2 regions of the Comamonas sp. A7-5 genome follow, and region 2 is predicted to be linked to the other one. Evidence: predicted binding sites of a transcription regulator. Region 2 holds the regulator's gene; the other holds the start of a gene.

Region 1 (15,882 bases), on a different contig from region 2:
TTCGGCACGGTGAGCAGCAAAGTAGGCAATCTGGGGCTTGAAGCTGTTGACCAGATCATGGGTGGCATCGACGATGGCTGCGCAGAAGTCGTAGATCTTGGACGCATCGCCCTGCATGGCGCCAGGAAAGCGGCTGGGTTCAGGGTCCAGACCCACGCACAGCATGGAGTCATTGCGCGTGGACGCGTCGCGCAGCATGTCGATAAAAGTCATAAAGCGTGATTTTAATTGCTCGACCCTTCCAAGCCTTGCCACAGGTTTTGCAGCAAGACGTCAAACTTGGCACACACCAGCAAAGAGACAGCGAGCAAGGGCCTGGGCGGCCCCGCCGCCCCGCAGCGAGGCTGTCGTCCCCCTCCCATAGCGCGCAGCGCGTAGAGAGAGGGGCGCCCGGCCAGGGGGAAGGCGCGAAGCGCCACAGGGGGAGAAAGTCATTCCGGGGGAGATAATCCACACCCATGCCTTCGTTCACGCCCAAACAGCTCATTCTTCTCGTCCTGCTCACCATCGTCTGGGGCCTGAACTGGCCGGTAATGAAGCTCGGCGTACAGCATTTCCCGCCGCTGAGTTTTCGCATGGTCAGCATGTGGATAGGCCTGCCGATTCTGGCCCTGTTTGTGACCAGTCAGCGCTTGCCGCTGGCCATACCGCGCAGCTACTGGGGCCAGCTGGCCAAGCTCACGCTGTTCAATATGGTGCTCTGGCACTGCCTGATCATCATCGCCATCCCCACGCTGTCCAGCGGGCGCGCGGCGATTCTGGGCTACACCATGCCCATCTTCTCGGCCGTGTTCGGCAGCCTGTTCTTCAAGGACCGGCTGGGCGCACGCGCCTGGGCCGGCGTGGGAGCAGCCTTCGCCGGCGTGCTGCTGCTGCTGTGGCATGAAGTTGGCGCTCTGGGCAGCAAGCCCCTGGGCGTGATGCTGATGCTGATCGCCGCCGCCGGCTGGGCCTGGGGCACGCAGCTGCTGCGCCGCACCGAGGCACCGGTGCCGCTGATGACGCTGTCGCTGTGGATGGTGGCCATCACCACCGTGGTGCTGACCGTGCTGGCCTTTGTTTTCGAGCGCCAACAATGGCATATGCCCGACCAGAGCGCTCTGGCTGCCATCGCTTTCAATGGTGTGCTGGTGCTGGGCTTCGCCCAGGCCGTATGGTTCTATCTGGCCCGCAGCCTGCCGCCCGTGGCCTCCACGCTGAGCGTGATGATGATTCCGGTGCTGGGCGTGTTCGTGGGCGCCTGGTGGCTGGGCGAGGTCCTGCATTGGCAGGACTGGACTGCTGTCTGCCTGATGGTGGTGGCAATTGCTTCGGTGCTCTGGCCTGCCAGAAGCAGCCGTTAATTCGCGGGCGGCTGCGTCTTGCACACGGTGTAGCGCAGCTCGGCCATTCCTGGCCCCATCTGCTGCACGGACTGCAGTTGCAGCACGGGACTCAGCACGCGGCGCGGAAACAAAGGCTTGCCACGACCCAGAGTGGCTGAACCGATCTGCACGATGACCTCATCCAGCAGGCCCGCGTCATGGAACTGTCCCGCCAGATCTCCGCCACCCACGATCCAGATGTTCCTGTCGCCGGCTGCAGCCCTCATGCTTGCCAGCACGGGCCGCACATCGCCACTGACAAAGCGTACATCGGCTCCCTCTATCAACGGCAGCTGACGGCTGGAGAAAACCCAGGCAGGCTGTGCATAAGGCCAGGCCGCGCCGCTCTCCTTCTTCACCGCATCGGCGTTGCGGACCATCCACTCATAGGTGGACGAGCCCATGGCCAGCGCGCCGACCTGCGCAATAAAGCCCGGGTAGCTGGACTCCGTCAGGCTGCCCAACGGAAACAGCCAGTCCAGAGAGTCGTCTTCGGTGGCAAGAAAGCCGTCCAGGCTGGAAGCGGTGTAGTACTGGGTCTTCATGATGGGCTGTAGTTTGCCTTGAAGGTGCCGACCCGGTCGGTTCCGCTATCGAGAAAATCAATCTCGATAGCATCCAGCGTTCAGGCGCTACAGCGCCCCAAAAGGCCCCCTACTGTGCAGGCGCCAGGTTCCGCGCCGTGGCCAGCATGGTGGCGCACAGCAGCTCCCGGCCCGCCTTGCGAGAAAACACATCCGCCCTGGCCACCGTCAGCAGCTTGCTGGCCTGGATGACGCGGCCACGTGCCAGCAATGTCTCGCCATCGGCAGGAGCCAGGTATTTGATGCTGCAGTCGATCGTGGCATTGAGCCAGCCCGGCGGCAGCAGCGTCCCTGCCGCCGATACGGCGGCAAAGTCTGCGATGGCAAAGACCGGCGTTGCCTGCAACTGGCCGGGCCTGAAACTCAGACTTTCCTGGTAGGGCAGGCAGAGATCGACCTCGCCGGGCTCTATGCGTTCAAAGCGCAGTTGCAGCATCTGCGCCACCGGCATGGACAGCACCAGCGCCCTGATGTCTCGGGCAAAGTGTTCGTTCTGCGGTGTCATGACTTGCACCCCCTCCTGCCGGATGGACCGGCACCATTGCCGCCTCGCGCAGAGACGCGAGGAAATCCCGGTTTCGAGGCTGGCCGCTGCTCGCGCAGACGAAACCATTCCACATGGGAAACCAGGTGCTGACGCAGAGCGTTGCGCTTGGCGATTTCGGCATCGATCTCGGCAATGCGCTCCTCAAGCCTGCAGACGATCTGGCTGGCCGTCAGGGACTTGCAGCGGTAAGCCGGCAATACCTCGGCAATCTGCGCAAGTGAGAAGCCACATTGCCGCGACATGGCGATGAATCGCAGCTCGCGGATCACGCTGTCATCGAACTCGCGGTAGCCGGAAGGACGCCGGCTGGCGGCAATCAGGCCCAGACTCTCATAGTGGCGAATGGCGTGTACGGACACACCCGACAGGCTGGCAAGTTCCGATATCTGCATGGCGACAAGGCTAACAAGCCTGGGGTTACACGAAGGTTGGTGTCCGCCAGATGTTCACACAAATTGCCATCCGCACTGCGGCCATAAAAAAACGCACTGTGAATCCACAGTGCGTTCTTTGGGGAAAGACTTCCGGGGCGATCAGGCCGCAGCGACTTCCTTCTTGGCAGAGCGTGCCTGCATGAACTTGCCCAGTCCGACCACCAGCACAGCGCCCGCTGCAGCTGCAACATAGTGCAGCCAGGGGTGGGCCATGGTGTAGCCATGCAGCAGATTGTCGTTGACGATGGTCTCGCCGCCCACCCAGCCGATCAGCGCCGCGCCCAGCGTGACGATGACGGGGAAGCGTTCCATGAGCTTGATCATCAGCGTGGAGCCGAAGATCACCAGGGGAATGGAGATGGCCAGACCCAGGATCAGCAGCACCATATTGCCCTGGGCGGTAGCGGCCACGGCAATCACGTTGTCCAGGCTCATCACCAGGTCGGCAATCAGGATGGTGCGGATGGCGGTCATCATGGAGCCATGGCCCTTGGATTCGCCCTCGCCGTCTTCGTCGCCGGTCAGCAGCTGATAGCCGATCCACAGCAGCAGGCAGCCGCCCACAACCTGCAGGAAGGAGAGTTCCAGCAGCTTGGCAGCTACCACGGTCAGCACGATACGCAGCACCACGGCGGCGCCGGAGCCGAACATGATGGCTTTCTTTTGCTGTTCAGGGGGAAGAGAGCGCGCAGCCAGTGCGATGACCACGGCGTTGTCGCCGGAGAGAATGATGTTGATCCAGATGATCTTCACCAGGCCGATCCAGAAATCGGCGCTATTGAGAAATTCCATTTGTGACTCCACTGTTTTGAATATGAAAGCGCCGCATTGCGCGGCGCTTTCTTTTAAGAGTGGAGGCAGTGTAGGGCGCGAAGCCCATCTTGCCAGTTCGTAATACTGCGTAAATTCAACGCTGTATCACGAACTTTTGCACGAGCTTACTTCTTCAGCAGGCCTTGCAGCAGGCGACCCATTTCGGAAGGGTTGCGGGTGATGGTGAAGCCGCACTCTTCCATGATGGCCAGCTTGGCATCAGCAGTGTCGGCACCGCCGGAGATCAGGGCACCTGCGTGGCCCATGCGCTTGCCGGGAGGGGCAGTCACGCCAGCGATGAAGCCCACGATAGGCTTCTTCATGTTGGCCTTGCACCACTGGGCAGCTTCGGCTTCGTCGGGACCGCCGATTTCACCGATCATGATCACGGCATCGGTGTCGGGATCGTCGTTGAAAGCGCGCATCACGTCGATGTGCTTCAGACCGTTGATGGGGTCGCCACCGATACCGACGGCGGAGGACTGGCCAATGCCCAGTTCGCTCAGCTGAGCCACGGCTTCGTAAGTCAGCGTACCGGAACGGGACACCACGCCCACGCGGCCCTTCTTGTGGATGTGACCGGGCATGATGCCGATCTTGATTTCGTCAGGCGTGATCAGACCGGGGCAGTTGGGGCCCAGCAGCAGAGTCTTCTTGCCGCCGGCAGCTTCCTTGGCCTTCATCTTGTTGCGCACTTCCAGCATGTCGCGAACGGGGATGCCTTCGGTGATGCAGATGGCCAGGTCCAGATCGGCTTCAACTGCTTCCCAGATGGCAGCAGCAGCACCTGCGGGAGGCACGTAGATCACGGACACGGTAGCGCCGGTTTCCTTGGCAGCGTCCTTGACGGAACCAAAGATTGGGATGTCGAAAATCTTTTCGCCAGCCTTCTTGGGGTTCACGCCTGCCACGAAGCAGTTCTTGCCGTTCGCGTATTCCTGGCACTTTTCAGTGTGGAACTGACCGGTCTTACCAGTAATGCCCTGGGTGATGACCTTGGTGTCTTTGTTGATAAAGATCGACATGTTTCTATCTCCGGGGCGTATTACTTAACGGCAGCAACGATCTTGGTCGCTGCTTCAGCCATGGTGTCGGCAGCGATGATGGGCAGGCCGGAATCCTTGAGGATTTGCTTGCCCAGTTCTTCGTTGGTGCCCTTCATGCGCACGACCAGAGGCACGGACAGGTTCACGGCCTTGCAAGCAGTGACCACGCCGGTGGCGATGGTGTCGCACTTCATGATGCCGCCGAAGATATTGACCAGAATGCCCTTGACTTCGGGGTTCTTGAGCATGATCTTGAAGGCTTCGGTCACCTTCTCGGCCGTAGCGCCGCCGCCCACGTCCAGGAAGTTGGCTGGTTCGCCGCCGAACAGCTTGATGGTGTCCATGGTGGCCATGGCCAGACCGGCGCCGTTCACCAGGCAGCCGATGTTGCCGTCCAGGGAGATGTAGGCCAGATCGAACTTGGATGCTTCGATTTCGGCAGCGTCTTCTTCATCCAGATCGCGGAAAGCCACGATTTCGGGGTGACGGAACAGAGCGTTGGGGTCAAAGTTGAACTTGGCGTCCAGGGCCATCAGGTCGCCCTTGGAGTCGCAGTTCAGGGGGTTGATTTCCACCAGCGACGCGTCGGTGTCCATGTAGCACTTGTAGATCTTGGCGAACAGATCCACGGCCTGGTCCACGGACTTGCCTTCCAGACCGATGGCAGCTGCCACCTTGCGCGATTGCGCTTCGGTGATGCCGGTCAGGGGGTCGATCATCTCGGTGATGATCTTTTCGGGAGTGGAGTGAGCCACTTCCTCGATGTCCATGCCGCCTTCGCTGGAAGCGATCAGGGCAACCTTCTGTGTGGCGCGGTCGGTCACCAGCGACACATACAGTTCGTTCTTGATGTCGGCGCCGTCTTCGATGTACAGGCGGCGAACCTTCTGACCTTCGGGGCCGGTCTGGTGAGTCACCAGCTGCATGCCCAGGATCTGCTCGGACAGCTTTTGCACGTCCTCGATGGACTTGGCAACCTTCACGCCGCCGCCCTTGCCGCGGCCGCCAGCGTGAATCTGGGCCTTCACCACCCACACGGGTCCACCCAGCTTCTGGGCTGCTTCAACAGCCTCTTGCACGGTAAACGCAGGAATGCCACGGGGAACGGGCACACCAAATTGGCGCAAGATTTCCTTGCCTTGGTATTCATGAATCTTCATGACTTTGTCTCTCTGAACTGAGGGGAAATACCCGCTTGCCACCGACTCGGGGGAGCCTGGCCATCGGGTTCATATGACATGGCGAGCAGGAATGTACCATGCTGCACCGCGCAAAACGACACCTGAACATGCGCAAAATCCACAATTTCGCGCAACTTTGTCGTGTTCCGGAAACAGCTGCAATGCCTTGAATTCTTTAGGGAAATTATTCCTACACGATATCTTTTCTTCCCGCAACTTTCTTATGTCTTATATACGAGTCAAGGACATTGGGGCAGCGGCTGGCAATGTGCTGACAACTGCGAATAGCTGCTACGTCTACTGGGCCATTCGCGCGAGACTTGGCTCAAAGACAGGCAGTGCACATCCCTGACGAGATTCAAGGACAATTACCGCTCGGAAAGCGGCAATGGTGCCGCAGGCAGCGGCATAGAAACCAAGAAATGCGCGCGCCGGTGCAGGAGAAAATGCAATGGCAAAAGTCTTTATTGACGGAGAAGCAGGAACCACGGGTCTGCAGATCCGTGATCGTCTGGTCGATTTTGCAGGTGTGGAACTGGTCAGCATCGACCCCGCACTGCGCAAGGACCCGGCCGCCAAGCGCGCTCTGATTGCTGGTGTGGATCTGGTCATCCTCTGCCTGCATGACGATGCCGCCCGTGAAACCGCAGCCATGGTGGACTCCATCACCGCAGAGACAGGCCGCGCCATCAAGATCATCGACGCCTCCACTGCCCACCGCACGGCCGCAGGCTGGGTCTACGGCTTCCCCGAACTGCGCGCCGGCCAGCTCGACGCCGTGAAGAACGCCACCCGCGTCTCCAACCCCGGCTGCTACGCCACGGGCGCCATTGCCCTGCTGGCACCGCTGGTGGCTGCCGGCCTGATTCCCGCCGACTACCCCGTGAGCCTGCCCTCCGTGTCCGGCTACACCGGCGGCGGCCGCACCATGATCGAAGCCTATGAAGGCGGCGATGCCGCACCTTACGAGGCCTACGCGCTGGGCCTATCGCACAAGCACATTCCCGAAATCCTGCACTACACGGGCATGACCCGCCGCCCCGTGTTCATCCCCGCCGTGAGCAACTTTGCCCAGGGCATGCTGGTGCAGCTGCCGCTGCACCTGGACCTGCTGCCCGGCGCACCCAAGGCCGCCGACCTGCATGACGCACTGGCCAGCCACTACGCCAGGACCAATACGCCTGCCAACTGGGTCAGCGTGTTGCCGCCCACGGACGACAACAAGCTGGCCGCCGACACTCTGGCCAATACCAACAAGCTGGAGCTGCGCGTATTTGCCAACGAACAATACCGCCAGGCCGTGCTGATTGCCCGCCTGGACAATCTGGGCAAGGGTGCCAGCGGCGCTGCCGTGCAGAACCTGCAGATCATGCTCGGCCTGTAAGCCCTGCCCTGCTCCCGAAAAAACGGCCCTGGTGGCCGTTTTTTGCTTTCCATGTCCTGGCAAAAATCGAAAAAAGAAATTAATTTTTCATATTTTCATTTTTGAAATTTAAATTTCTTGTTTTGTCCAGACGGAAAAGCACCGGCTGTGCTTTGCGCAAGCCACTTCTATAGTCGCCCCATCTGAGCTGTACCTGCCAGAGCCTTTCCCGGCCTTGTGATGCCGGCCGCGCCTGACCCCGGCGCGGCGGCATCCGCGCAGGCAGCAGTGGATGCGCGGAGCTGCTACCCCTGCTCTCGTAGCCGTTCTCAGTCCCACTGTTGTACGAAAGCGAGGAAACCATGTCTTCCATCCCCGTCTCGGCGGCGCGCAGCGATGTCAGCACCGTGCAGGAGCGCGACATCACCTTTGGCCGCATCATCTGGCGGCTGATTCCGTTTCTCACCCTGATCTGGTTTCTGGCCTGGGTAGACCGTGTCAACGTCGGCTTTGCCAAGCTGACCATGATGAGCGACCTGCAATGGTCCGACGCCGTCTATGGCGCAGGGGCCGGCATCTTCTTCATCGGCTATTTCTTCTTTGAAGTCCCCAGCAATCTGCTGTTGCACAAGTTCGGGGCCAAGAAGACCATCATGCGCATCACCATAGGCTGGGGCGTGACCGGCATCCTCATGGCCTGGGTGCAGACGCCTTTGCAGTTCTATGTGCTGCGCTTCTTGATGGGTGCTTTCGAAGCCGGCCTGCAGCCCGGCGTGATTCTCTATCTGACCTACTGGTTGCCGGCGCACCGCCGCGGCAAGGCCCTGGCGTTCTTTGTCTCGGCGTCGGCCCTGTCGCTGATGCTGGGCAGCCCGATTGCCGCCTATCTGATGGAAACCTTCCACGGCGTGGCCAATCATGCGGGCTGGCAATGGCTGTTCATCATCGAAGGCATTCCGTCCGTTCTCGCGGGCATTGCTGCCTACTTTCTGCTCAGCGACACACCGGCCAAGGCCCCCTGGCTCAGCGCCCGTGAAAAACAGCATGTAGCCGAAGAGCTCAAGGCCGAGGAAGCCTCTTTGGGCCAACGCGAGCACAGCTTCTGGGCCTCCATGCGCAACCCTCGCGTGCTGATGCTGATCCTGATCTTCTTCTGCATCGTGGCCGGCAACTCCACGCTGGTGTTCTACGGACCCAGCATCGTCAAATCCGTGGGCATCACCGACCTCAAGACCTTGGGCTGGGTTATGTCCCTGATCTACGCCTGTGGCTGGATAGGCATGGTGGGCAACGGCTGGCTGTCCGATCGCAAAAAGGAAGTGCGCTGGCACACGGCGATTGCCGCTGCCATGGGCGCTGTCGGGCTGGTGCTGACGGCCTTGTTCCTGCAGCAGGGCAATGTGACGGGCGTCGTCGCGTCTCTGGCTCTGTCATCGCTGGGCACCATGGGCTCCATCCCCGTGTACTGGCAGATTCCCAACCGCTTCCTCTCGGCCACTGCCCTGGTTGTGGGCCTGGCGGTCATCAACTCTGCAGCCAATCTGGCCGGCTACTTCTCGCCGCAGTTGCTGGGTCTGCTCAAGTCCAGCAGCGGCTCGTATGCGCCAGGCCTGCTCATCATTGCTGCCGTGGAGTTCTGTGCCGCCATTCTGGTGCTGCTGTTCGTGAAGCGCGACAGCGCCGGGGTCGCCAAACAGCATCCATGACCCATAGGCCGCAGGCCAGATGCAATATGCGCAAGCAGTTCCACGACAGCGATGACAATATGCACGGCATGACCGTCAACGGCAGAGTGCCGGGCCGCGCATAGCGCAGCCCTCGCCCTTACCCTCCAAAGCCGCAGGTCTGCGGCTTTTTTCATATCTGCATTCATCAATTTCGCAGCAGCCTGCGCAGCATTTACAAGGTTTACATGGCAGTTATTGTGAATTTTTCAGATAGGACTGACGTTAACAGCTCCTGCTTCAGGAGCAGGAACGGCTGCGCATGAACGCAGCCGCCGCGCAAAAGGCCACGGCCATCGGCCTGATCGCCGTACTCTGCTGGAGTTGCACCGTGGGTCTGATGCGCGCCGTGGCCGAGCCGCTGGGCGCCGTCGGCGGCGCGGCCTGCCTCTACACCATGGCCGCCATCTGCATTGCCGCAGCACGCGGGCGCAAAGGCTGGCGCGAGCTGGCACGCTGGCGCAGCATGCACCCTGCCTACCTCTGGGGCTGCGGCCTGCTGTTCGTGGTCTATGAAATCTGCCTGTCCGTGGCCGTGGGCCTGGCCCACGACCGCAGCCAGGCCATGGAAATCGGGCTCATCAACTATCTCTGGCCCAGCCTCACCATCGTGCTGGCCGTGCTCTGCGGCCAGCAGGCGGCTCGCTGGTGGCTGTGGCCAGGCGTGCTGATCTGCCTGTGGGGTCTGGCGCGCGTGCTGGGCGGCGACAGCTTCAGCCTGCCGGTCATGTGGAGCCATGTGCTGGGCAACCCGCTGGCCTATGGCATGGGTTTTGCAGCCGCCCTGCTCTGGCCGGCCTACTCGCTGCTGGCGCGCCGCTATGGCGCCGGCTTCAACGCCGTGGGTCTGTTCGTGACCTGGACTGCCATCGCGCTGTGGCTCAAGTGGCTGATGCTGGGCGAGTCACAGCCCATGCTCTGGAGCTGGCTCACCGCCGGCCAGGTCTTGCTGGTCGGGGCGCTCACGGCACTGGGCTATAGCTGCTGGGAGCACGGCATCCAGCATGGCAAGCTGGCCCTGCTGGCTGCGGCGTCCTATTTCACACCCGTGCTCTCGGCGCTGATGGCCAGCGCACTGCTGCAGGTGCTGCCGGGCTGGAGCTTCTGGCAGGGCGTGGCACTGGTCACGCTGGGTTCGCTGGTCTGCTGGTGGGCTACGCGCAGCCACCGACATTGAGCCGGTGCCAGGCCGGCCGGGCGCTCAGGCGGTCAGCCAGATGCCCAGGCCGAGCACGACGGCATGGCCGGCCAGCAAAATCCACAACAGCGTCCAGGGCGGCTCGGTCAGGCCCTGCAGCATCTCCTCGATGCGAGCGCCCAGAAAAGCACGCAGCGCCGGGTCGTCCTTGCCGCCTTCGCTGCCCCACTGGGCACGTGTGCGCCCCCATTCCTCGAGCAGATCGGACAGTGGCAGGCGATTGAGCACGCTGCGCACCACGAACTGCACGGCACGCCCATTGCCCACCCAGGGCTGCAGATGCTCCATCGCCGCGCCCACGGTGAGCAGGTCGGCCGCCTTGTGCATGGCCTTGTGAGCGCTGGGCAGGGCCTCGATGCGCTGTGCCAGCATGGCAGCCAGGCGCTCGGCCAGGCCCTGGCCGTAGCGCGCCACCAGCTTGCCTGCCGCGCGGGCGCGGCCCAGCTGCAGACCGACCATGAGGTAGGCGGGGATGATGAAGATCAGCACCACGGCCACCAGCAGCGGCGGCGACATCAGCAGGCTGATCACGGCGCCGTAGATGCCGGTATGGGCCGAGGCATGAATGCCCTGGCCGGGATCGGCCATCAGGCGGGAAAAATAGAACACGGCCGCGCCGCAGCCCAGCACCAGGGCCAGCAAGGCACCCAGCATCAGGCCGCCCAGCAGCGATTTGCCGGCACTCAGGCCCACGCGCAGGGCGGATGGGGCGTCAGGGGGTTGCGAAGCAGTCAGCACGTGGGTCCCTCCGGTGTGAAAAGCTGTTCCCGCCGCAGGCGGGCGGGGACCGGGTGGCCGCCTCAGTCCTCGTCCTCGCTGTCGGGTGCAGGGGAGTATGGGGCATCGCGCAGCACGCGTGAAGCCACGCTGGACGAAAAGCCGCGCGAAGCCAGAAAGCGCAGCTGCCTGGCCTTTTCCTTGAGGTCGACGGGCACGCTGCCAAAACGCTTGCACCACAGCTCGCGCGCACGCTGCAGCTCGCTGCCGCGCAGTTGCTCGCCCGCCTGGCGCACGGTCTCGTCATCGAGCCCCTTGCTGCGCAGATCATGCACCAGACGCGCTGCGCCATAACGGCCGGCCTTGCTGCGCAGGACAGACTCGACCACCCGCTCCACGCTGATGAAGCCCCGCTGCTCCAGCTCGTCGAGCACGGCATTCAGATCGTCGCCCTCCTCCACATGGGCGGCCAGCTTGCGCTGCAGCTCCAGTCGCGAATGCTCGCGCTGCGCCAGCAGCTTGAGGGCGCGGCCCTTGAGTGAAAGTTTGGCAAAGCTCACGACGCATCTCCAGAAACAAAAAGGCGCAGGACGAACCTGCGCAAAGATGGCAAACCTTTTGAGCAATGAGGCCCGCACTCAAACACTGGCGCTCACCAAGCCAGGGACATCAAGCAGGGGCCGCGCCCGCAGCGAGGATGTCGCCCCCTTTCGCGAAAGGCGCATGGCGCCTCAGGGTGACTGAATCAACCTTCAATCACGCCGTCCTTGTCCACCTTGCCCTTGCCGCCCTTGGCAGGCTTGGCTTCGGCAGCCGCAGCACCGTCCACGGGCAGCAGCTTGATATCCAGGCTTTCGCGGACCTTGTTTTCGATCTCAATGGCCAGCGCGGGGTTCTCGCGCAGGAATTCACGCGAGTTGTCGCGGCCCTGGCCGATTTTTTCGCCGTTGTAGGCATACCAGGCACCGCTCTTTTCCAGAATCTTGGCGTTCACGCCCATGTCCAGAATCTCGCCTTCGCGGCTGATGCCTTCGCCAAACAGGATGTCGAACTCTGCCGTCTTGAAAGGGGGCGAGACCTTGTTCTTCACGACCTTGACCTTGGTTTCGTTGCCGATGGCCTCGTCACCCTTCTTGATGGTGCCGGTGCGGCGGATATCCAGACGCACGGAGGCATAGAACTTCAGCGCATTGCCGCCGGTGGTGGTCTCGGGCGAGCCGAACATCACGCCGATCTTCATGCGGATCTGGTTGATGAAGATGACCATGCAGTTGGTCTTCTTGATGGTGGCCGTCAGCTTGCGCAGGGCCTGGCTCATCAGACGGGCCTGCAGGCCGGGCAGGGCGTCGCCCATCTCGCCTTCGATTTCGGCCTTGGGCGTCAATGCGGCCACCGAGTCGATGACGATCAGGTCCACGGCACCCGAACGCACCAGACTGTCGCAGATCTCCAGCGCCTGCTCACCGGTGTCGGGCTGGCTGATCAGCACGTCGCTGAGGTTCACGCCCAGCTTCTGGGCGTAGCTGGTGTCCAGCGCATGTTCGGCGTCGATAAAGGCGCAGGTGCCGCCCTGCTTTTGCATCTCGGCAATGACCTGCAGCGTCAGCGTGGTCTTGCCCGAGGATTCGGGACCGTAGATTTCGATCACGCGGCCACGGGGCAGACCACCTACGCCCAGCGCGATGTCCAGACCCAGGGAGCCGGTGGAAACGACCTGAATGTCTTCGATGGCTTCACCTTCACCGAGCTTCATGATGGTGCCCTTGCCGAACTGCTTTTCGATCTGGGCCAGGGCTGCAGCCAGGGCTTTGGCTTTTTCGCTGTTGGCGTCGTTGGTCTTGGCGATGGCGTTCATATCAGGCTCCGAAGTAGGTGAATGACTGTCTGTGGCCAGTCCTGTTTTTGCATTCAGGCTGGATGCTTGAACAGTAGTTTAGATGCGGATACTGTAGATTTATTTAAATATTTAGTCAGTTTGCCTTACTATTTATTCATGTCAGAAATCGCCCCCGTCACCCCGCCCGCCGATGCCTGGCGCCAGACCCATCTGGGCCGTTTGCTGGGCCATGCCATGCGCCGCTTCGATGCGCGCGTGCTGCAGCTCATGGCGCGTGCAGTGGAGGTGCCGCTGGCGCTATCCAATCTGGCGGCGCGCGACAAGGTAGGAGCGGCCCATATCCACATCACGCGCCATCTGTCGCTGGCTGGCGACCGGCTCACCGATCTGGCCGACAAGGCCGGCATGACCAAGCAGGCCATGGCCGATCTGGTGGCGCAGTGCGAAGCCTGGGGCCTGGTCACGCGCGAGGCCGACCCGCATGATGCGCGCGCCAGGCGCGTGCGCTTCACCGATGCGGGTCTGGCCTGGCTGCAGGCTTTTCACGACGCCGTAAGCCAGGCCGAGGCCGAATTTCGCGAAGCCGTGGGCGCGGATGTGGCCACCGTGGTCGCGCTGGGCCTGGAAGCCTATGCCGAAGGCTACTGAGATTCTGTATTGACGCCTTCTTGACGCCTATGAGCGGCTGTCGAGAATTGCCCCGAACGGCCATGAGCCATCCCTACAATGGCAGCAAAAGTGCAAACAGGCACACATAACAAGCAGGAGACACACATGCGCATACTGATTGCCGAAGACGACCAGGTGCTGGCGGATGGCCTGCTGCGCACGCTGCGCAGCTCGGGCGCCGTCGTCAGCCATGTGGCTAACGGCAGCGAGGCCGATACCGCCTTGCTGACCAGCAGCGAATTCGATTTGCTGATTCTCGATCTGGGCCTGCCAAAGGTGCACGGCCTGGAAGTGCTCAAGCGCCTGCGCGGGCGCGGCGATGCGCTGCCGGTGCTGATTCTCACGGCCGCCGATTCGATCGAAGAGCGCGTACAGGGCCTGGACTATGGTGCCGACGACTACATGGCCAAGCCGTTTGCGCTGTCCGAGCTGGAAGCGCGCGTGCGCGCCCTCACGCGTCGCGGCATGGGCGGCGCCAGCTCCACCATCAAGCATGGCCCGCTGGTCTATGACCAGACCGGCCGGGTCGCCACCATAGACGGCAAGATGGTGGAGCTGTCGGCGCGCGAGCTGGGCCTGCTAGAGGTGCTGCTGCAACGCGCAGGCCGCCTGGTCAGCAAGGACCAGCTGGTGGAGCGCCTGTGCGAATGGGGCGAGGAGGTGAGCAACAATGCCATCGAGGTCTATATCCACCGCCTGCGCAAGAAAATCGAGAAAGGCCCGATCCGCATCGCCACCGTGCGCGGCCTCGGTTACTGCCTGGAAAAGATAGCCCCCCCCTGAGCGGCTTTGCCTAGGCGGCCCCCGCCGCTTCCCCCCGAGGGGGACGATGGCCTTTGCTGCGGGGCGGCCCTTGCTGGCCATCCCTGAGTTGGAATACGCCAGTTTTACAAGCATGAAAATTTTTCAGCGTGAGCAGCGATCCCTCTTTGGCGAGATCCTCGACTGGATGCTCACGCCGCTGCTGCTGCTCTGGCCCGTGAGCCTGGCGCTGACCTGGCTGGTGGCCCAGGGCCTGGCCAACAAGCCCTTCGATCGCGCGCTGGAGTACAACGCCCAGGCCCTGGCTCAGCTGGTCATCGTGCAGCGCGGCAAGGTGCAGTTCAATCTGCCTCAGTCGGCCAGCGAGATCCTGCGCGCCGATGAATCGGACACGGTGTTCTTCCAGGTCAGCGGCACCAGGGGCGAATATCTGGCCGGCGAGCGCGACCTGCCGCGCCCGCCCTCCGTCGACGAGGACACGCCCACCGGCTCGGTGCTGCTGCGCGATGAGGAATACAAGGGCATTGACCTGCGCGTGGCCTATATCTGGGTGCGCATGCCGCTGCCCGGCGAGCCCAACGCCCTGGTGCAAGTCGCGGAAACACGCGAAAAGCGCAGCGTGCTGGCCACGGAAATCATCAAGGGCGTGATGCTACCGCAGTTCGTCATCCTGCCGCTGGCCGCCCTGCTGGTCTGGCTGGCGCTGGCACGCGGCATCAAGCCGCTGCACCGGCTGGAGGAGCGCATCCGCGCGCGCAAGCCCGAGGATCTCTCGCCCATCAATCACAAGGATGTGCCGCTGGAGGTGGTGCCGCTGGTCGATTCGGTCAACGATCTGCTGCAGCGCCTGCATGACTCCATCGCCACGCAAAAACGTTTTCTGGCCGACGCGGCCCACCAGCTCAAGACCCCGCTGGCGGGCCTGCGCATGCAGGCCGACCTGGCCCAGCGCGAGGGCACGAATACCGAAGACCTGAAGCGCTCGCTGGCACAGATCGGCCGCTCAAGCATGCGTGCCACCCATACTGTCAACCAGCTGCTGGCACTGGCACGGGCCGAGAGCGCCGTGCCCGCCATGCAGGGCTGCAACCTCGTGCGCATCGTCACCGACGTGGTGCAGGACTGCCTGCCGCGCGCCATGGACAAGCACATAGACCTGGGCTACGAGGGTGCCAGCTCCAGCACGCCCGGTGTCTGGCTCAACGGCAATGCCACGCTGCTGGCCGAGCTGGTGCGCAATCTGGTGGACAACGCCATCAACTACACGCCATCGACCAGCGAGCAGCCAGGCGTGGTCACCGTGCGCGTGCAGGCCGATCATTTCGGCCAGATCCTGCTGCTGCAGGTCGAGGATTCAGGCCCCGGCGTGCCGCTGGGCGAGCGCGAACTGATCTTCCAGCCCTTTTACCGGGCGCTGGGCTCCGAAGCCGACGGCTCCGGTCTGGGCCTGCCCATCGTCATGGAAATCGCCCGTCAGCACGGAGCGCAAGTGCTGCTGCAGGATGCCAGGCCCGGTCATACCCCGCCGGGGGCGCTGTTTACCGTGCGCTTCAAGGCCATGCCCGGACAGCAGTGAAGCGCAACCTAAAAATGCACCAATTCGGTGCCTCCCAAGGCTGAGAAGCCGCGCCAGGCTTGGCTTT
Region 2 (15,882 bases):
CTTCTGAATTGGCGATTGCGTTGCGCCCGCCCTATCTGCATTTGAAGGTGTGCTGCAGCTGATGGCATCGTCTGGATTGAACTAGCAGTCTTGCTTTCCATAGCAGGCAGCAGCCGGCTGTGTTGGCTGTCGTGGTGCTGGAGCTGTTGCCGTTGCCGTACGGTGTCGATGGGGCATGGGCTGTTCGCGGGGGGCAGCGGGACGGTAGATCAGGGCTTTTCACGCAGGCACTGGACGGTGTGGGCGTCCAGCCATTCGGCGTGCATGCCCGGGCAGGCGAACTCGTCGCGCACGGATTTGGTGAGGGTGGTGGGTTCGTCTGCCTGGGCGTTGGGGGTGGCAAGCCACAGTACGCCCATGAAGATGGCGGCGACGAGGATCAGGGATTCGATGATCTTTTCCATGATATTTCTCCGGTCTGGCGCTTGTCAGGAAAACGCCTGTGGTTATCAAAATCGATGAGGTCGACCGTTCACAGCGGCCAGGCTTCCGGGGTGGTGGCAATGACGACCGCCACGCCGATGAGGCAAAAGATCCCCAGGAGGCTGAGGCCCCATTGCACGGCGGTCAGTAGCCTTGTTCCAAGGCCGGGGCGATCAAGAGCAGGACTGTCAGGAGCAGCGCGAGCAGGGCGGTGGGGATGTGTGGCCATTTCACAGGCCTCCCTTCTCGCGCAGGCGCTGCACGAGGTCTTCATCAACGGGTTGAGGAACGGTGCTGTACAGCATGGAGTCTCCTTTTGGCGAGAAGCAGGCCCGCTGGATGGGCGGGGTCGGATAAAAAAGACCAGCGCTCTTGAGAGCAGGCGAAACCAACAAAGGTATGGTGGAGTGAATGCGCTTCGCGCTCTGGCGCAGCAAGCTGTTGCCTTGAATTTTACTGTTATTTTTATCAGTGCTGTTCATTTGTACAGTAGTTTAAATTTCCCCTGTACAGCGCGTCAACAGACATCGACCTCATGTGTTGCGTGGCTGCACTGAGCGTCTACCGGCAAAGAAAAAGCCCACCGGCGTTGGCTGGTGGGCTTGCGTGTAAAGGCCGATGCCTTGCGGCGTGCCTGGGGAAGCAGAGGGAGGGTAGAGAACCTCAGGCTCGGCAGAAAGCAATGGATATCATCACCATCTGGTGTGACCGCTCAGACCGCAGCTCACGGCTTGTGCACCACGGTATTGGTAAAGCGTATTTCAGGCCTCGATTTTGAGCAATACCTTGTACCGGGAACCATCACACCAGATGGCCCCGCTTGACCCTGCGGGGAGAGGTCGCGCTTAAGGCCCGCGGGGCCAGGAGGCTACATTTGAAAATCTCCGCGCAAAAAAAAGCCGACCGCGAGGTGGGCTGAACTCCAACTGGTTGGCGGCCGGCGCCGACCGGCCTGCGGTTCTTCTTGAGTTTGGGCGCTAGCGCATGTGTGGTTGCGTGCCGGGGTCAGACAAAGGGCACACCGTAGTGGTCATAAACACGGCGGCCGTAGTCGTCGGTGTATTCAGGCAATGTGCCTCCCTCGTAGCGAGGGGCGTTTTCAAGCCGTTCCTTGGTGACAGAAACCACGTACCCGCCTTGGCTGGGTTCGTATTTGAGGCTATCCCACGGCAGTGGGTAGAGATCTGAGCCGATGCCCAGGAAACCGCCAAACTGCATCACTGCATATCGAATCTTGCCGGTGAGCTTGTCGATCATCAGTGAGTCGATAGCCCCCAGTTTGTCGCCGTTGGGGTTGTAGACGCTGGTGCCGTTGACACGATCGGATGAGATGACAGGTGAGGCTGGTTGCATTCCTGCTCCTTTCTTTGCGTGGTACAGAACAACGCTGGCAAGGTGGGCCAGCGCTGAGGCGCTCACATTCACTGCTGGGGCGTTTTGTGCTGTTGCCCGGGTTGCTGTTGCTGAGCAGGGGTCTTCTGCTGTCCTGGGGTTTGCTGTTGCTGCTGGCCGGGTTGGCTGGTGTTCTGGCCTGGTTGGCGTTGCCCAGGGTTTTGCTGCTGCTGTTGCTGCTTGTCCTGTTGGCTTGGGCTGTGTTGCTGGTTCGCTTGTTGCGTCATGTCCTTCACTCCTTCAGGTTGGTGACCAGCAAACCGGGTTGGCTTGCTGTGGGTGCATGGTCGCCGAGTCATGGAAAACCCTTCTGTAGGAGAACGTGGCGCAACGCTGAATTTTGTGAATTCACGGCCATTACGTAGCATTTGGTTTACGTTTGAGGCGGAACTCTCGATATTCCTCACAGTATTCATCAGGACAGGCAGCAGGATATGGTGGGTTCCGGGCCCATTCAGGGTTGCGGTTTCTGCTGCCCTGATGCAAGTCGTTCCAACCGCAGTACCCTGGATCGGGTCCACCGGCTGGCCTTATGCCTTGGTGGAGGGCGCTGCGGTGATTCCAGTCAGCCTAGCCACTTTGCCCTTGTCCGCATTCGGCAGGCCCATTGGCTTTTCCCAGAGCTAGCTGTTTTGATAGCTTCCGGCGTTTGGTGGATAAGCGCTGGAGGCTTATTTGATCCAGATTCCTGAGTGCGGAGAAAAGCCCCTGCAGCTACTGGTTGGCAGGGGTTTTTCTGTTCAGGCCAGGCAGTTCAGGTCGTAGCCCACCATGAAGAGTGAAGCTTCCATGGCGCGCATGCGATCGGGCTGGCCTGAAAACAGGCTGGGGGTCTTGCGCAGGGTTTCGGTCATTACCCAGGCCAGCCGTACCTTGGCGCCAGCCCAGCGCTGGGGCGTGCTTTGGCTGGTGTAGAGCAGGGTGCCCGGCGACGGTGGCTGGTCAAACAGGCAAGCCAGTTTGTGCTGGGGCTTCTGGCTGCCGCCGGCCAGAGGGAAGCTCAGCGTATCGGGCAGGTGGCGCGTGCCGCTACTGCGGCGCCAAAACTCCACCAGTGCAGCCGCTGCAGCACTGACCCGCGAGTCATAGATGGGCAAGCCTTCTGCCGAATAAAAGGCGTGCACCTTGGTGAGCATGGAGTTCATGAGCTGCACTGTCGGAAAGCCAGTGCGCAGGCTGGCCGAGCCAAGCGCCATTTCCTGGTGGGTCTGGGCAATGTAGTGGCTGATGTTAGTGCCAAGGCCCACAAGAAAGGGCCGCGCGCCTTCTTTGGGGTTGCGCTCGCCGCCCCAGTCCAGCACATCGCTACAGGCGGCCAGGGTGGCTGTCGCATCGTTGGCCTGCACGGCAGCGCGCAGCTTGGCAGAAAGAGCGCTTGTCTTGATGCACGACTCGGCCCAGTCGCCCGTTGCCAGGCCAGTCGCCCGCCAGCGGTAGTGGTGAGGTACCAGATCGGCAAAACGGGTGGTGGCCATCAAGCCCTTGGGTACGTAGCTGGAAGAGCGAATGTTCAACTGAATCTGTCGCTGGGGGAGTGTGGCTGCAAGCCAGTCGGTAAAGCCAATGACTTCGGGCTGTTGCAGAAATTCGGTGCGGTTCATTGATGTCTTGTGGCCTGTCGGATTTCTGGTTTTGGTCAGTTGGTGCTGCTTTGACATTGTCGTCTGGCGCGGGCGGCTGATGGAGCAAGGAAAGGCAGGCTGCAGCAATGAGTGCGCACGTCCCTGGTTTGTCCGGCGGCGGTGTGTCGAGCGCGTTTTCAGGCTCTGACTCCCCGGTGGTTGAGGAGACTCCATGCGCTGAAACCGAGCGAGATCACGCACCAGGTAATCCAGTGCTTAGAGGGCCTGGCGCAGCCTGGTTCGCCCGCAGCGATTGCCATCGCCTATGCCATTGCTGCATGCGGCGTTGCAGCCGCAGGTCTGACGGGCTGGGTGTTGGCTATCCGCTGGTGGTGATCAGAACCTGAACGTCGCTCCGACGATCGGGCCGCTCTGGCTGAAGTCCAGTCGCTTGCCGTCGTCACGGTAGTCCACGCTCAGGTGGCGGTAGCCCACGGACACAAAGATGTTTTCCTTGACTTGGTAGTTCACCGAGCCGTGCACCTGCCAGGTGAACTTCGAGCCCACATCCAGCCCACCCATATCGGCATACACCAAGGTGGACCAGCGCGGCGCAATATCGTAGCGCCAGCGTGCGGCGACCACTGGGTCGACGAACGAGGTGTTGGACTGCGCCGAACCCACCCCTGGCACACTCACTTCGGCCTTGATCTGCCATAGGCGCAGGCCCGCCATCAGGTCAACGCTCGACTGCGGACTCAGCATCCAGTTGCGCCCGCCGGTCATCGTCAGCGAGGTCTGGCGAATCTTGGCATTTGCGCTCAGGCCTAAGGGTAAGGCAGCCTTGTCCGATGTAGCGGCGTAGCTGAAATCTCCCTGCAGCACATATTGTCCCTTGCGTGCCGTGCCGTTCACAAAGGCTGCAGCGTCCAGGTCCTCCAGAATGTCCGAGAACGATTTGTTCACGCTCACCGTTGGCGCTCCTCTGAACGGGCGGACGCTGCCGTCCAGCCCCGTCATCCATACATAGGGCGTGAGCTGAAAGCGCCATGCATCGGCTGCCGTCTTGTCCTGTGCCCAGGCCGGCGTGCCTGCCAGCAGGCTCACGGCCAGCGCCGCCGCTGTCATACCCGGAGTGGTGTTGATGTGCTGGGTCATTTGTCTCTCTTACAGCGTGTTCTTGTAAACCTTGCCATCCTTCATGATCAGGCGCAGGTTCTGTTCCGGGTTACTCAGGAAGTCCAGATTCACCGTCGGGTCGCCATCGGCCACCAGAAGATCGGCAAATGCGCCAGGGGCTATGCGGCCCAGCGGCTGGGGATAGGGGTTGCGCTCGCCCGACAGGGCCAGCAGTTCGCCGTTGGTGCCCGTGGCCTGCTTCAGCAGCGTCATGGGGTCGTAAAAGCGCGTCAGTTTGGCCAGTTGCTTGCCCTGTGTGACCGTGCCCTTGGGACTGAACAGAATGTCCGTGCCCCAGCCCGTCTTGATGCCGTACTTCTGCGCCATCTCATAGGCGCGCACCGTGCCCTGGGCCACGCGCGACTGGCTCTCGCGGCGCACTGCATCGGTGTAGGGGTTGGCGTCCTCGTCCTGCAGAAACGGCTGCAGGCTCCACCACACGCCCTCGTCGCGCATCATGCGCGCGCTTTCCTCGTCGGCCAACTGGCCGTGTTCGATGCTTTTTACGCCCGCCTTGATGGCCCGCTTGATGCCTTTGGGGGTGTAAACATGCGACATCACATAGGTGTTCCAGTCTGCGGCGGCCTCCACGCCGGCGCGCAACTCCTTCTCGGTGAACTGGGTGCTGTCCAGCGGGTCGTACAGCGATGCCACGCCGCCGCCTGCCAGCATCTTGATTTGCGATGCCCCCAGCATCAACTGCTCGCGCACGCGGCGCAGAACCTCGGTCTCGCCATCCGCAATCATGGCCACGCCGGTTTGCTCCACCATGCTCAGCGGCTCGTTCGCTGCACGCGGAATATCACTGCGAAGGCGGAAGTCGCCATGGCCCGAGGTCTGAGAAATCATCGCCCCGCTGGGATAGATGCGCGGGCCCGGGATCATGCCCTCGTCGATCGCGCGCTTGAGCGCAAAGGCGGGGCCGCCCGCGTCGCGCACCGAGGTAAAGCCGCGCATCAGCGTGCGCTGTGCCTCCTGCGCGGCGGAGATATACAGATAGCCCAGATCTGCCGTCATGGCCGTCATCTGCGGAATGGCTGCCAGCATGGTGTGCCAGTGCGTATCGATCATGCCCGGCATCACCAGCTTGCCCTGGCAGTCGATCACTTGCGCACCTTCCACCTTCTCGCCGGCAGAGGGCAGGGCGGCAATCAGCTTGCCCTGGATCAGCACCTGGACGCCTTGGCGCACCGACTTGCCCGTGCCGTCAAACAGGCGCAGATTGGTCAGCAACACGGGGCGGTCGGCCGGCCTGGCCGCCCCGCCCGCGCCTGTCTCGGCAGCATGCAGGGTCACAAATGGCGCCATCATGGCCGTCACCCCGCCCACAAACATGCGGCGCGACATATCGCTCATCACCCGCTCATGCAGCAACTGGCACACCACGCTGCCGCAGGTGCAGGTTCTCGGGCGAATCGGGCCGGTCTGCCACGCCAGGCCGGCATCGGTTGCGATTGCGTGACTCATCTGCTTTTCCCTTTTTTCAAAATGAACAAGAGACGCCGCTGCCGGCGTGACAAATGGAACCAAAGGCTCACAATTTGATGCACCGATGCTACACGACGATCGGCCATGAAAAAGCGCCCCACCGCACGAGGGCGATGGGGCGTTGCTTGCATTATGAGAGCGGCCGGGAAGTGGCTGCGCTGCAGTCGAGCATGCTTAAACCGGGCGGTGCACCAGAACCGGAATGCTGCTGTTGACCAGTACGCGCTGGGTCTCGCTGCCCAGCAAAATGCCGGCAATGCCCTTGCGGCCGTGTGATGCCATGCAGATCAGATCGCAGTTACCCTCCTGCGCCTGCTTGATGATGGCCTGATTGATGGAGATATTCGTGACCCGCACCGTCTGGCAGGCCACGCCCTCGGTCTTGGCAATGTCCAGGGCAGCTTGCAACACCTGATCTGCTTCCTTCTGGGCGCTCTTGTCGAACTCTGCAGAGTTGTAGGCGATCAGCGCCTCGGCTCCGTAAATCATGGCTGCGTAATCCGGCATCACATACAGCGCCGTCACCTGTGCGCCTTGTTCCTTGGCCAGTTGTATGCCCGCGCGCAGCGCGGCCTCAGAGAGCTTAGAGCCGTCCGTAGGAATCAAAATGTGCTTGAACATATCCAGCCTCCTTGCGCATAGGTGCGCGTCTTGTTGCCAAATCAATTCGATCGATCACCGAACTCATACTCACACTCCAGGGCTGCTAATGCAACACCTTGAAATGAGTATTCAGACGGTTTCTTGATGGAAATCAAATTCATGAGGTTGCAAGTAAAAACCGCCTCAAGCCCTTATCCATAAAGCGTTGAAAGCTATCAAAAGTAGATTTTCCGAAGGTCTTGCGCAGCCTGCTCTGCGGCTGTTGCCGGTCGGCAGGCTGGACTGGCTCTCGCGGTGCTGGGAGTAGGCTGTTGCCAGTTTGGCCAGTTGGGCATCGGTCGAGCCGATGGTCTCGCCGTCGGCAATGCGCCATGGCAGGCTGTCGAAGGAGGCCTGCCTCAGCTCGGTCACAATCGGCTGTATATGGCGCAGGGTGCGCGACCGTAATTCAGGTTCGGCAGGTGGCTGCTGTGCGCTCATCTATCGGCATCGCCCTGTATCAAGGTCATGAACGCAGTGCGGTGCACTTGCGCCTCAGCCTTCGCGACTAGATTGAAGGTCAGCTCCATGCGCCGAATGCCGGCAGCCTGCTGTGAATGACCTCCATGCGCTGAACGGCATCTATATAAGCCAGTTTGAAGGCAAGCGCCTTCTTGCCTGTAAGGGCCATGACCAGCAGCGTAAGGCCATCACGGACGATGCGGTAATCGGGGAGTGTGCGCCCTGCGGATCCAGTGAATTCGGCCGGGGCGTGGAGTCCTTTGAGAGTGCTAATCAGATTTCAACTGCGGCCCTTGCCGTTGGGTTGGGCGTGGGCTCGCCAATCTTGTGCAAGGTGTTGCGGTCGGTATGGGCAAAAGGCTCGCTCTGGCCGGGGATGGTCAGCGTGGTTTCCTGCTCGTACGACCAGGTGCCGTCCGAGTGCTTGGTGATGGTGATGGTATAGGCGTCGGTTCTGAAGGCGTGCTCCAGAAACGGGTTGCTGGAGATGCCGTTGACGGTGGAGCCGCGCTCGGCCCTGAGGGTGAAGCTGGTGGCGTCAGCCGTGGTCTTGCCCGTGGCCATGGCGGTCTGTCCGCGCGGGATGGTCAGGGTCTGGATGATGTTGCCGGTGGCAGGCTCCCACAGCCAGTAACCGACCTGGTCGTGAAAGGTTTCCACATCGTCGGGCTTGACGATGCGTGTGTGGTAGCGCAGGCCATAGAAGAGCTGTGGCCCGTTGGTTTGCGCATCGATGGGCTGGCACTCCATGTGCTCGATAAAGGCCTGCTTTTCGGGGCCGTCAGCCTTGGGGTTGATGTCCAGGCCGCGCTTGCCGATCCAGATACCGGCCATGCCGGTGAGGGGGCCGAGGTTGGCCAGGGTATTCACATCGGGCGTGGGCTCGGTGTAGATGTCTTTGGGAAAGTTTTCCATATCGTGTAACGGGCTTTCACTTTGAATCTGTTGAAGCCAGTTTACAAGCCATGGACTGAGGGGTTCTTGACGGCAGTCAAGCTGTCAGGTGCTTTCTTCGGTGGTGAGCGTAAAGCGTGCACTTTCGCCGCGCTGGGCGGCTTCACGCGTGAGGAAGATCAGCACGCGATAGCTGGCACCACGTTCGATGCGAAAGGTGCAGATGTTGTTGTTGGCCGAGCCTTGGCATAGAGGCTGGGCAGAGCCGTCCTTGAAGACGTTCATCTGACTGGACGGATTGTTGGTGTTGAGCGTGACGGTCATGCGCTGGAAGGGCCGCGTTTCGAGCCCGTATTGCACGATGCCGTTGCCCGTGATCTGGCCGCTGTAGGAGTTGGTGTAGCCGCCCGGGGTTGTAAAGGCGGCCTGTGCCATGGAGCTGCTGCTGAGATGTAGCGTCATGAGACTGAGCAGGGCAGCAGTTGCAAGCATCGGTTGGAAGCGGGTCATGCAACTCTCCTGAATGTGTTGGACAGGATGGCGCTCCTGGCGCAGCGACGGGTGTCTATGCCGACAGCCAATTCACCATCCTCCACCGCTGCGCCCTAGCGGCAGGAGACATTGCGCCAACTGAATTTGCCGTCGTTAAAGAACTCTGTCCATACCGACATGATGGGAGCCTGACGGTAAGAGAACGTAATCTGGTTAGGGATCTTTGGCCCTAGTGCGGCAGGCTGTCCATCCTTGTCGAAGACCTTGACGATGTAGAGCGTGACGCCTCCATCCTCGTCAGTGTGCAGGACTACCCGGTAGTCCTTGGTGAAGAGATCCCAGTCGAATTGCTTGGTCACATACGTGTGCAGACGGACAAAAGCGCGGTTCGCGTTCTTGGCGGCAGGATTAACTTTTCTCATGACGACACTCCCTGTTGCTCAACGACTTGCCGCAGGACCTGCGAGCTGACATTTCATTGCATTTGACTGATGTTGTATCAAGAGGATGTAAGGAAGTATGTAGGCACTTACAGATCGCGCTAATGGACAGAGCAGATCTGCTGTGTGAGCTTCTCTGAAGCGCTGGGGAGGTGCTTTGCCGGTGCCGCTGTCATCTTTTCTTGATGAAGTGGCCGTGCTAAGTAACTGAGTGAAAAGATAGATTTTTTTAATGAAATCTATTCTGAGCCGGCATGGGTTTGAACGTAAAAATTGCCTGATGATGACAATTTTGAGAGAGGCGCATTGAATTTCAGGATGACGATGCTCTGGCCTGAGTCAACGAAAGCAGGGCTGAATCGCCTTGCCTGAATTCCAACAGGCAAGTCATCGGTAGGTGCTCCCGAAATACTAGGCAATGCGGTGGCTGAGCAGCTGGCAAGCGTCCAAAAGCCAGCTTATCCAATCCTTGAGATATGTCACCGTGCAGGCTCAGAGTTCACCGTGGCTCTGGCAAGTCTCGCTCTGCCAGTTGTCTCTCAGGCCGGTCGTCAAGCAGTGTTAAACCCTGAACCTATTGGTGATGTAGATTTTGTTTCTGCTGCACTTTTCGGTAAATTGGGCGTAGGAAAATTCTGATTTTTGATGCGCAAGTGGCGATCTAGCCCTGTGCCTACTGAATTCAAAAAAAGCCCATGTCCCACCACCTGCAATACACTTTTGCCTCCCGTCTAGACGCCTGGATCAGGCATATGAAGCTGGCCAAGCCTTGCCATACGCAGCAGATGGCTTATGAGTTGGTGATCGACAGCTGGGTGCAAACCAATGCAGAGCTTGGTGCTTCGCAGGAATTTTTGAAGGCCTTGCGCCGGCGTCGGCTGTGCGAGGAGCATGGCTGGCGGGGGGTGAATACGAGCGTTGCGCACTGGGATCTGGATGATGCACACACTGTGCGGATCTATCTGCACGAAGACGGCTCCATCGTGGTGCAGCAAATGGACTCGCAGAATCTCCAGATTCTGTTCACCTTGCCTGGGCATCGTGAGCGATTGGGAGAAGTATCGGAGCGATGTGCCTAGCAGCCAAAAAAATGCCCGCGCAAGGCGGGCAAGTTTTGGGGTCCTCTCGATCCGGTTCTGCAGCTCACACAGTCAATGCATTTGAATAGTTGGCAGAGGCGTTACTTTGGCCTCAATCGCCGTTTATCGCTCTTGCACTGTTGCTGACGCGTTTGAACGGTTGACAGGTTGCCCCATCGGGTGCGGCCAGCAGCTCCTGACTGGCTGGCTGGCCTGCATTTTGCAGCCATGACTTGCAAATCACTTGCCCATCTTGTACCGAGGCAAGCGTGCGACATGCAGGACTGCTATTCGATATTTCTGGCTCCTTAATGTTTGCCGGTGGAGGCGGGCCGGTGTACCAGCACCGGGACATGGCTGTGCGTCAGGACGCGCTGGGTTTCGCTGCCCAGCAAAATTCCGCCAATACCTTTGCGACCGTGTGAGGCCATGCAAATCAGATCGCACTGCAATTCCTGCGCCTGGTGAACAATGGCTTGGTAAACAGAGGCGTGGGTGACTCGCACAAAGTTGCAGGGTACGCCTTCAGGTCTGGCAATCTGGTCAACGAACTGCAAAGCCGCATCTGCATCGCTGTTGGCACTTCGCTCGAACTCTGTGCTGTTGTAAGTCAGCAGTGCGTCTGCGCCGTAGATGATGGCGCGGTAATCGGGCATGACATAAAGGCCGGTCACCTTGGCGCCTTGTTCACGCGCAAGCAGAACGCCAGCACGCACGGCAGCTTCTGACAGTTTGGTGCCATCGGTGGGAATGAGCAGGTGCTTGAACATGTTCAGCCTCCTGATGCCGGAAGATGTGCCTGAGAATCAATTTATTCCAATATTTCGAGCTGCGCAATGCCTAGTTCTTGAATGCAGCAGAGTTGTAGACAGGAGGTAAGACTCTGTAACGGGGTCGATCGCGTCGAGTTGTCTCATTCCTCGGGCGAAGGGGGAACGCGATTGAGGATTTCGCCAGTGGCCTCTATCTCGAACTGCTGTGGATTGAGCCAGTTGACCTCCTGATGATCGGCAGTTTCAAAGTAAATGGCAGACGGTCGTATGGAGACGCCATGCGGCATGTCGACCTCATCAAAACTCTGATAGACCAGAATCAGGCGCAGGTCTCCATTGGCGTCTTTGGCCTGTATGTGCTGCAAGAGCTTGCGGTAGGCACTCATAAGACGCCCTCATTGACATGTGTATATGAATGTTTCCACTGTCGAAGAGGTGCTGCAATACCCTGATCCGGGTATCCGTTCTGACGCATATTCGCGCCTGACAAGGAGTTTAGAAGGCTGCGAGGCTTGTGCGAAATGCGTTCCGGCGGACAGGCACAGGCAGAACATCAGCAAATAATTTACATGGCGATCCAGATCGTTCGGCGCCAATACGGAGGGCCTGCTCTGGCGACATCGAGTTTTTGCCTATGCACTGCTGGCAGAGTTGTCTGGCGCCATATCTGCCGGCCGATGGGCCAAGAGCGTTGAGGTGGCTTCCTGTTGGATGCAATGGAAGCTTTGTTGCATCGCCTGCAGGCCTATCGCGGGTCGGGCTCGGAGCTGCACGAGTGCAGGCAGTCAAACCTCACTGAGCTTTCAGACTTGCGGGGCTGCTTGCTCATGGAGTGCCATACGCTCCAGCGCGGCACAGACATCGGCCATGCGTCCGCAGATCAGCAGGCATTCGGGCTGACTGCACGGCTCACGCTGCACGATCTTGAGAAGTCGTGGAGAAGCTGCTTGCCTAGACTCGTCGGTTATTGGCGATTGCAGCTCTGGTGTCGCTGCAAAGGCCTGAGGACAAAGCGTATTGCTGCCTAGACGACTGCGGCCGCGGTTGGCGCGCATGACAGGAATGCTGATCTGCTTCGCCTTTGGGCGATTGGTAGTGAAGGATACAGGTTCTGCAGCGGCTTCGCTTGCATCATCAGAGCAGAAGTTCGGGTTGAGCGACAGCGTGGCAGGCTGCCCTTTAAGGGTCAGGCGTGTCAAAGCCTGCAGTGATGTGGCGAATCCCATTTGGCAACTCCTCTTGATGACCTTGCGGCATGGATAAGGGCAGGATTGCGTTCTTCAGGCAAAGCTCCGCCCAGGGCGAAGCTCAACGGCTTCGCGCCTACCACCTGGGCTTGAGAGGGAAAGAGGCCCGGTGCCTCCGCTGCATAGGCGGAGGGACGCCGTCTGCCCGTTACATGAACATGCTGTTGCGGATAAGGCCTACGGCCAGGCCTTCGATGGCGAATGGCTCTTCAGGATCGACGTGAATGATCTTGTAGTCGGGGTTCTCGGGCCGCAGCTCGATGCCTTGAGGTGTGCGCTTGAAGCGTTTGACGGTCACGTCGTCACCGAGGCGGGCCACCACAATCTGGCCGTTGCGCGCTTCATGCGTAGCCTGTACCGCCAACAGGTCGCCGTCCATGATGCCCGCGTCACGCATGGACATTCCGCGGACCTTGAGCAGGTAATCGGGCTTGGCGGCAAACAGGCTGGGCTCGACCGAATAGCTCTGATCGATATGTTCCTGGGCCAGAATAGGCGAGCCGGCAGCGACGCGGCCGACCAGTGGAAGCACCAGCGGAGCCAGTGCCGTGAGCGGCAGCGCAAAGCTGGCACCGCGTGCCGCATTGATGGTGCGCACGGTATCGGCGCGCAGGCGAATGCCGCGCGATGTGCCGCTGACCAGATCTATGACGCCCTTGCGGGCCAGTGCCTGCAAATGCTCTTCTGCAGCATTGGCCGACTTGAAGCCAAAGGTGCTGGCAATCTCGGCCCGGGTAGGGGGCGCACCCGTGCGAGCGATGCTGGACTGGATGAGGTCCAGAATCTGCTGCTGGCGGGGAGTGAGCTTGGGGTGGTCCATGGGCATTCCTTGATCGATCGATGATGAATACTGTGTGTTCATCCAGTACCTGTATTTTTAATCAGTTTGAAGAGGACTGCAAGTGGAACCTGACAAAAATATCGTCATCCTGGGCACGGGCGGCACGATTGCCGGTGTCGCCGAGCAGGCGGGCACCAGTGTGGGCTACCGTGCGGCCCAACTGGGCGTGGCTCAGCTGCTGCAGGCCGTGCCGGACCTGGAGCGCGTTGCTTCTGCATCGCTGCAGGTGGAGCAGCTGGCGCAGCTGGACAGCAAGGATATGGATCACGCGACCTGGCATGCACTCGCGCTGCGATGTGCCGAGCTGCTCGCTCGTGATGACGTGAGCGGCATCGTGATCACCCATGGCACCGACACGCTGGAGGAAACCGCCTGGTTTCTGCAATGTGTTCTGCACCCGGCAAAGCCCGTGGTGCTGACGTGCGCCATGCGCCCGGCCACAGCCATTTCGGCTGACGGCCCCGGCAATCTGCGCGATGCCGTGGCCTGTGCGGCCGACATGCAGGCTGCTGGCCGCGGTGTGCTTGCCGTGGTGGCGGGCCGGGTGTTCAGTGCACGCCAGGTGCGCAAGGTGCATCCTTATCGTGTGGATGCCTTCGATGGCAGTGGTGCCGGCCCGCAGGGCTGGGTGGAAGAGGGGCGGCTGCGCTGGGCAACAGGCGGGCTGCCGGTCGTTGCGGCCAGCTCCACTGCAATCGCTTTACCGCCCGCAGATCACTGGCCCCTGGTGGAGCTGCTGCACAGTCATGCGGGCTGCAACAGTGCCGTAGCTCTGGCGGTGATGCAGGCCTGGTATGCGGCAGGCGTGCGTGCCGTGGTGGTGGTGGGCACGGGCAATGGCACACTCCATCAGGCATTGGGGTCAGCCCTGGACTGGGCGCAGACGCAGGGCATGGCTTTGTGCATCACGACCCGGTGCGAGGAGGGGCAGGTGGTGCAGGCCGAGGGAGCGGGGGATGGCCGTGTGAGCAGCCTGCCGGCGGCCAAGGCCAGAATCAGCCTGATGCTGGAGCTGATGGGCTGGCCTCACGCATTGGATTGATGCTCTTGTTATGAGAGCTGCTAGCCCTCATTGATAAAGAGTATTTATGGTGTTTTGCTCTGAAATCCAATGAATGTAGGCGCGGGAAGCTATGAATATTGATGGCTCCAGCGCCATCCCTGGTACAGCTTTTCCGCACCGGACTGATGTCGGCCGGAAGGCCGGGAGCGCGAGCTTCAAAAACAAAAAAGGCCGGTGAAGACTCCGGCCTTTTTTGCCCAGAGATGCCTGGCCGCGAAAGTCGGCAAGGCTCCATGAGCGAGTGATCAGGGCGATCAGGAAGCCAGAGCGGCCAGAGCGCGTTCGGTGATTTCTTCCACGCTGCCTGTGCCGCTGATGGCGCGGTACTTGGGGGCCGCTGCTGCATCGGCCTTGGCCCAGTTGCTGTAGTAGTCCACCAGAGGACGTGTCTGGCTGCTGTAGACGTCCAGGCGCTTCTTGACGGTTTCTTCCTTGTCGTCTTCGCGCTGAACCAGGTCTTCACCGGTCACGTCGTCCTTGCCTTCCACCTTGGGAGGGTTGAACTTGACATGGTAGGTGCGGCCCGAGGCGGGGTGGCTGCGGCGGCCGCTCATGCGTTCGATGATGGCGTCGAAGGGCACGTCGATTTCCAGCACATAGTCCAGCTTCACGCCGGCGGCCTTCATGGCGTCGGCCTGGGGGATGGTGCGGGGGAAGCCGTCAAACAGGAAACCCTTGGCGCAGTCGGGCTGAGCAATGCGTTCCTTGACCAGGTTGATGATCAGATCGTCGCTGACCAGCTGGCCGGCGTCCATCACGGCCTTGGCTTGCAGACCCAGAGGGGTGCCAGCCTTGACGGCGGCGCGCAGCATGTCGCCCGTGGAGATTTGAGGGATACCGTACTTTTGGCAAATGAAGGCCGCCTGAGTGCCTTTGCCGGCGCCGGGTGCACCCAACAAAATCAGTTTCATGGAAATCCTTGAGGAGAGTAGAAATTCTTGCTGGCCCAGGCAGACGGGTGGTCGTCCGTAGTCCCCGGGCCGTATTTTTTCGCGGGCAAGGATAGCACGCACAAGACCAACACAGGCTTACACAATTCAGTCAAGGCTGTCACAAGTGCGGCCAATTGAAGGCATGTATCCGCTGCAAACGCGATTGCTGTAGTTGTAATCCAGGTGCCGAAGCCGTTACATATGCTATTCGGACTATGCGGAAAGTATAGCGATCAGCGCTTTCCTGGACTGGCCCAGGGCCCTTTGGGGTTGCTCTGGCCGACGGGGCTGCTGCCGGCTTGATGCCTGAGCAGCCCTGGAAGAAGACGGCCTGCGGACCGGTGTCGCCAAAGTGCGCAGGTCTTTTTCTCAAACAGCAAAAACAGCGCGCACGCGCTCCAGGTCTTCGGGCGTGTCGACGCCGGCACCCGGTGCATCGGGCGTGATATGCACGGCAATGCGGTGGCCGTGCCAGAGGGCGCGCAACTGCTCAAGCTGCTCCATGGCTTCGGTCGGTGCAGGTGCCAGTTGTGGGAATTCGCGCAGAAAACCGGCCTTGTAGCTATAGATGCCAATATGGCGCAGCGGTGTGAAACCTGTGTGACCGGCCCTGGGGGCAGCCGTCTGCCACCAGGCCTCATCGCCGTGGTCGCGCGAGAAAGGGATGGGCGCGCGGCTGAAATAGCTGGCCAGACCCTTGACGTCACAGACCACCTTCACCACATTCGGGTTGCGGTAATCCGTCAGGCTATCAATAGGATGGGCGGCCGTGCCCATGCTGGCTTCGGGGCGGGCCAGCAGCAGTTGCGCCACGGCCTCGATGAGCTTGGGGTCGATCAGCGGCTCGTCGCCTTGCACATTGACGACCACATCGTCGCCGGACAGGCCCAGCTGCGCACAGGCTTCAGCCAGACGGTCGCTGCCGCTGGGATGATCCTTGCGCGTCAGGATGGCCTGGATGCCATGCTCGGCG

The links. The regulator LexA, encoded in region 2, represses DNA repair genes until DNA is damaged. The targets are predictions, from matches to a motif close to ACTGTATNNNNATACAGT.
Region 1: recA (recombinase RecA) is a predicted target of LexA. The motif match lies at 12,884-12,901, and genes of this name have one in related genera.

What each region holds. Positions count from the first base shown of each region.
Region 1 covers NZ_JBCPWO010000003.1:232,890-248,771, forward strand. The annotation lists gene pyrF (orotidine-5'-phosphate decarboxylase) at 1-213, opposite strand, end outside; gene AAIL67_RS06635 (EamA family transporter) at 459-1,343, shown strand; gene AAIL67_RS06640 (dihydrofolate reductase family protein) at 1,340-1,909, opposite strand; gene AAIL67_RS06645 (PaaI family thioesterase) at 2,019-2,453, opposite strand; gene AAIL67_RS06650 (MerR family transcriptional regulator) at 2,450-2,887, opposite strand; gene AAIL67_RS06655 (TerC family protein) at 3,029-3,721, opposite strand; gene sucD (succinate--CoA ligase subunit alpha) at 3,868-4,767, opposite strand; gene sucC (ADP-forming succinate--CoA ligase subunit beta) at 4,788-5,948, opposite strand; gene argC (N-acetyl-gamma-glutamyl-phosphate reductase) at 6,421-7,353, shown strand; gene AAIL67_RS06675 (MFS transporter) at 7,695-9,038, shown strand; gene yddG (aromatic amino acid DMT transporter YddG) at 9,319-10,233, shown strand; gene AAIL67_RS06685 (hypothetical protein) at 10,258-10,992, opposite strand; gene recX (recombination regulator RecX) at 11,055-11,531, opposite strand; gene recA (recombinase RecA) at 11,717-12,826, opposite strand; gene AAIL67_RS06700 (MarR family transcriptional regulator) at 12,965-13,456, shown strand; gene AAIL67_RS06705 (response regulator transcription factor) at 13,583-14,260, shown strand; gene AAIL67_RS06710 (sensor histidine kinase N-terminal domain-containing protein) at 14,373-15,815, shown strand.
Region 2 covers NZ_JBCPWO010000004.1:299,254-315,135, reverse strand. The annotation lists gene AAIL67_RS09525 (hypothetical protein) at 210-404, opposite strand; gene AAIL67_RS09520 (hypothetical protein) at 654-905, opposite strand; gene AAIL67_RS09515 (PRC-barrel domain-containing protein) at 1,429-1,776, opposite strand; gene AAIL67_RS09510 (hypothetical protein) at 2,556-3,416, opposite strand; gene AAIL67_RS09505 (hypothetical protein) at 3,774-4,535, opposite strand; gene AAIL67_RS09500 (amidohydrolase family protein) at 4,545-6,023, opposite strand; gene AAIL67_RS09495 (universal stress protein) at 6,219-6,665, opposite strand; gene AAIL67_RS09490 (hypothetical protein) at 6,831-7,127, opposite strand; gene AAIL67_RS09485 (heme-binding beta-barrel domain-containing protein) at 7,422-8,063, opposite strand; gene AAIL67_RS09480 (hypothetical protein) at 8,148-8,552, opposite strand; gene AAIL67_RS09475 (hypothetical protein) at 8,648-8,956, opposite strand; gene AAIL67_RS09470 (hypothetical protein) at 9,727-10,053, shown strand; gene AAIL67_RS09465 (universal stress protein) at 10,362-10,823, opposite strand; gene AAIL67_RS09460 (hypothetical protein) at 10,967-11,212, opposite strand; gene AAIL67_RS09455 (hypothetical protein) at 11,630-12,052, opposite strand; gene lexA (transcriptional repressor LexA) at 12,222-12,893, opposite strand; gene AAIL67_RS09445 (asparaginase) at 12,976-13,956, shown strand; gene adk (adenylate kinase) at 14,232-14,888, opposite strand; gene kdsB (3-deoxy-manno-octulosonate cytidylyltransferase) at 15,279-15,882, opposite strand, start outside.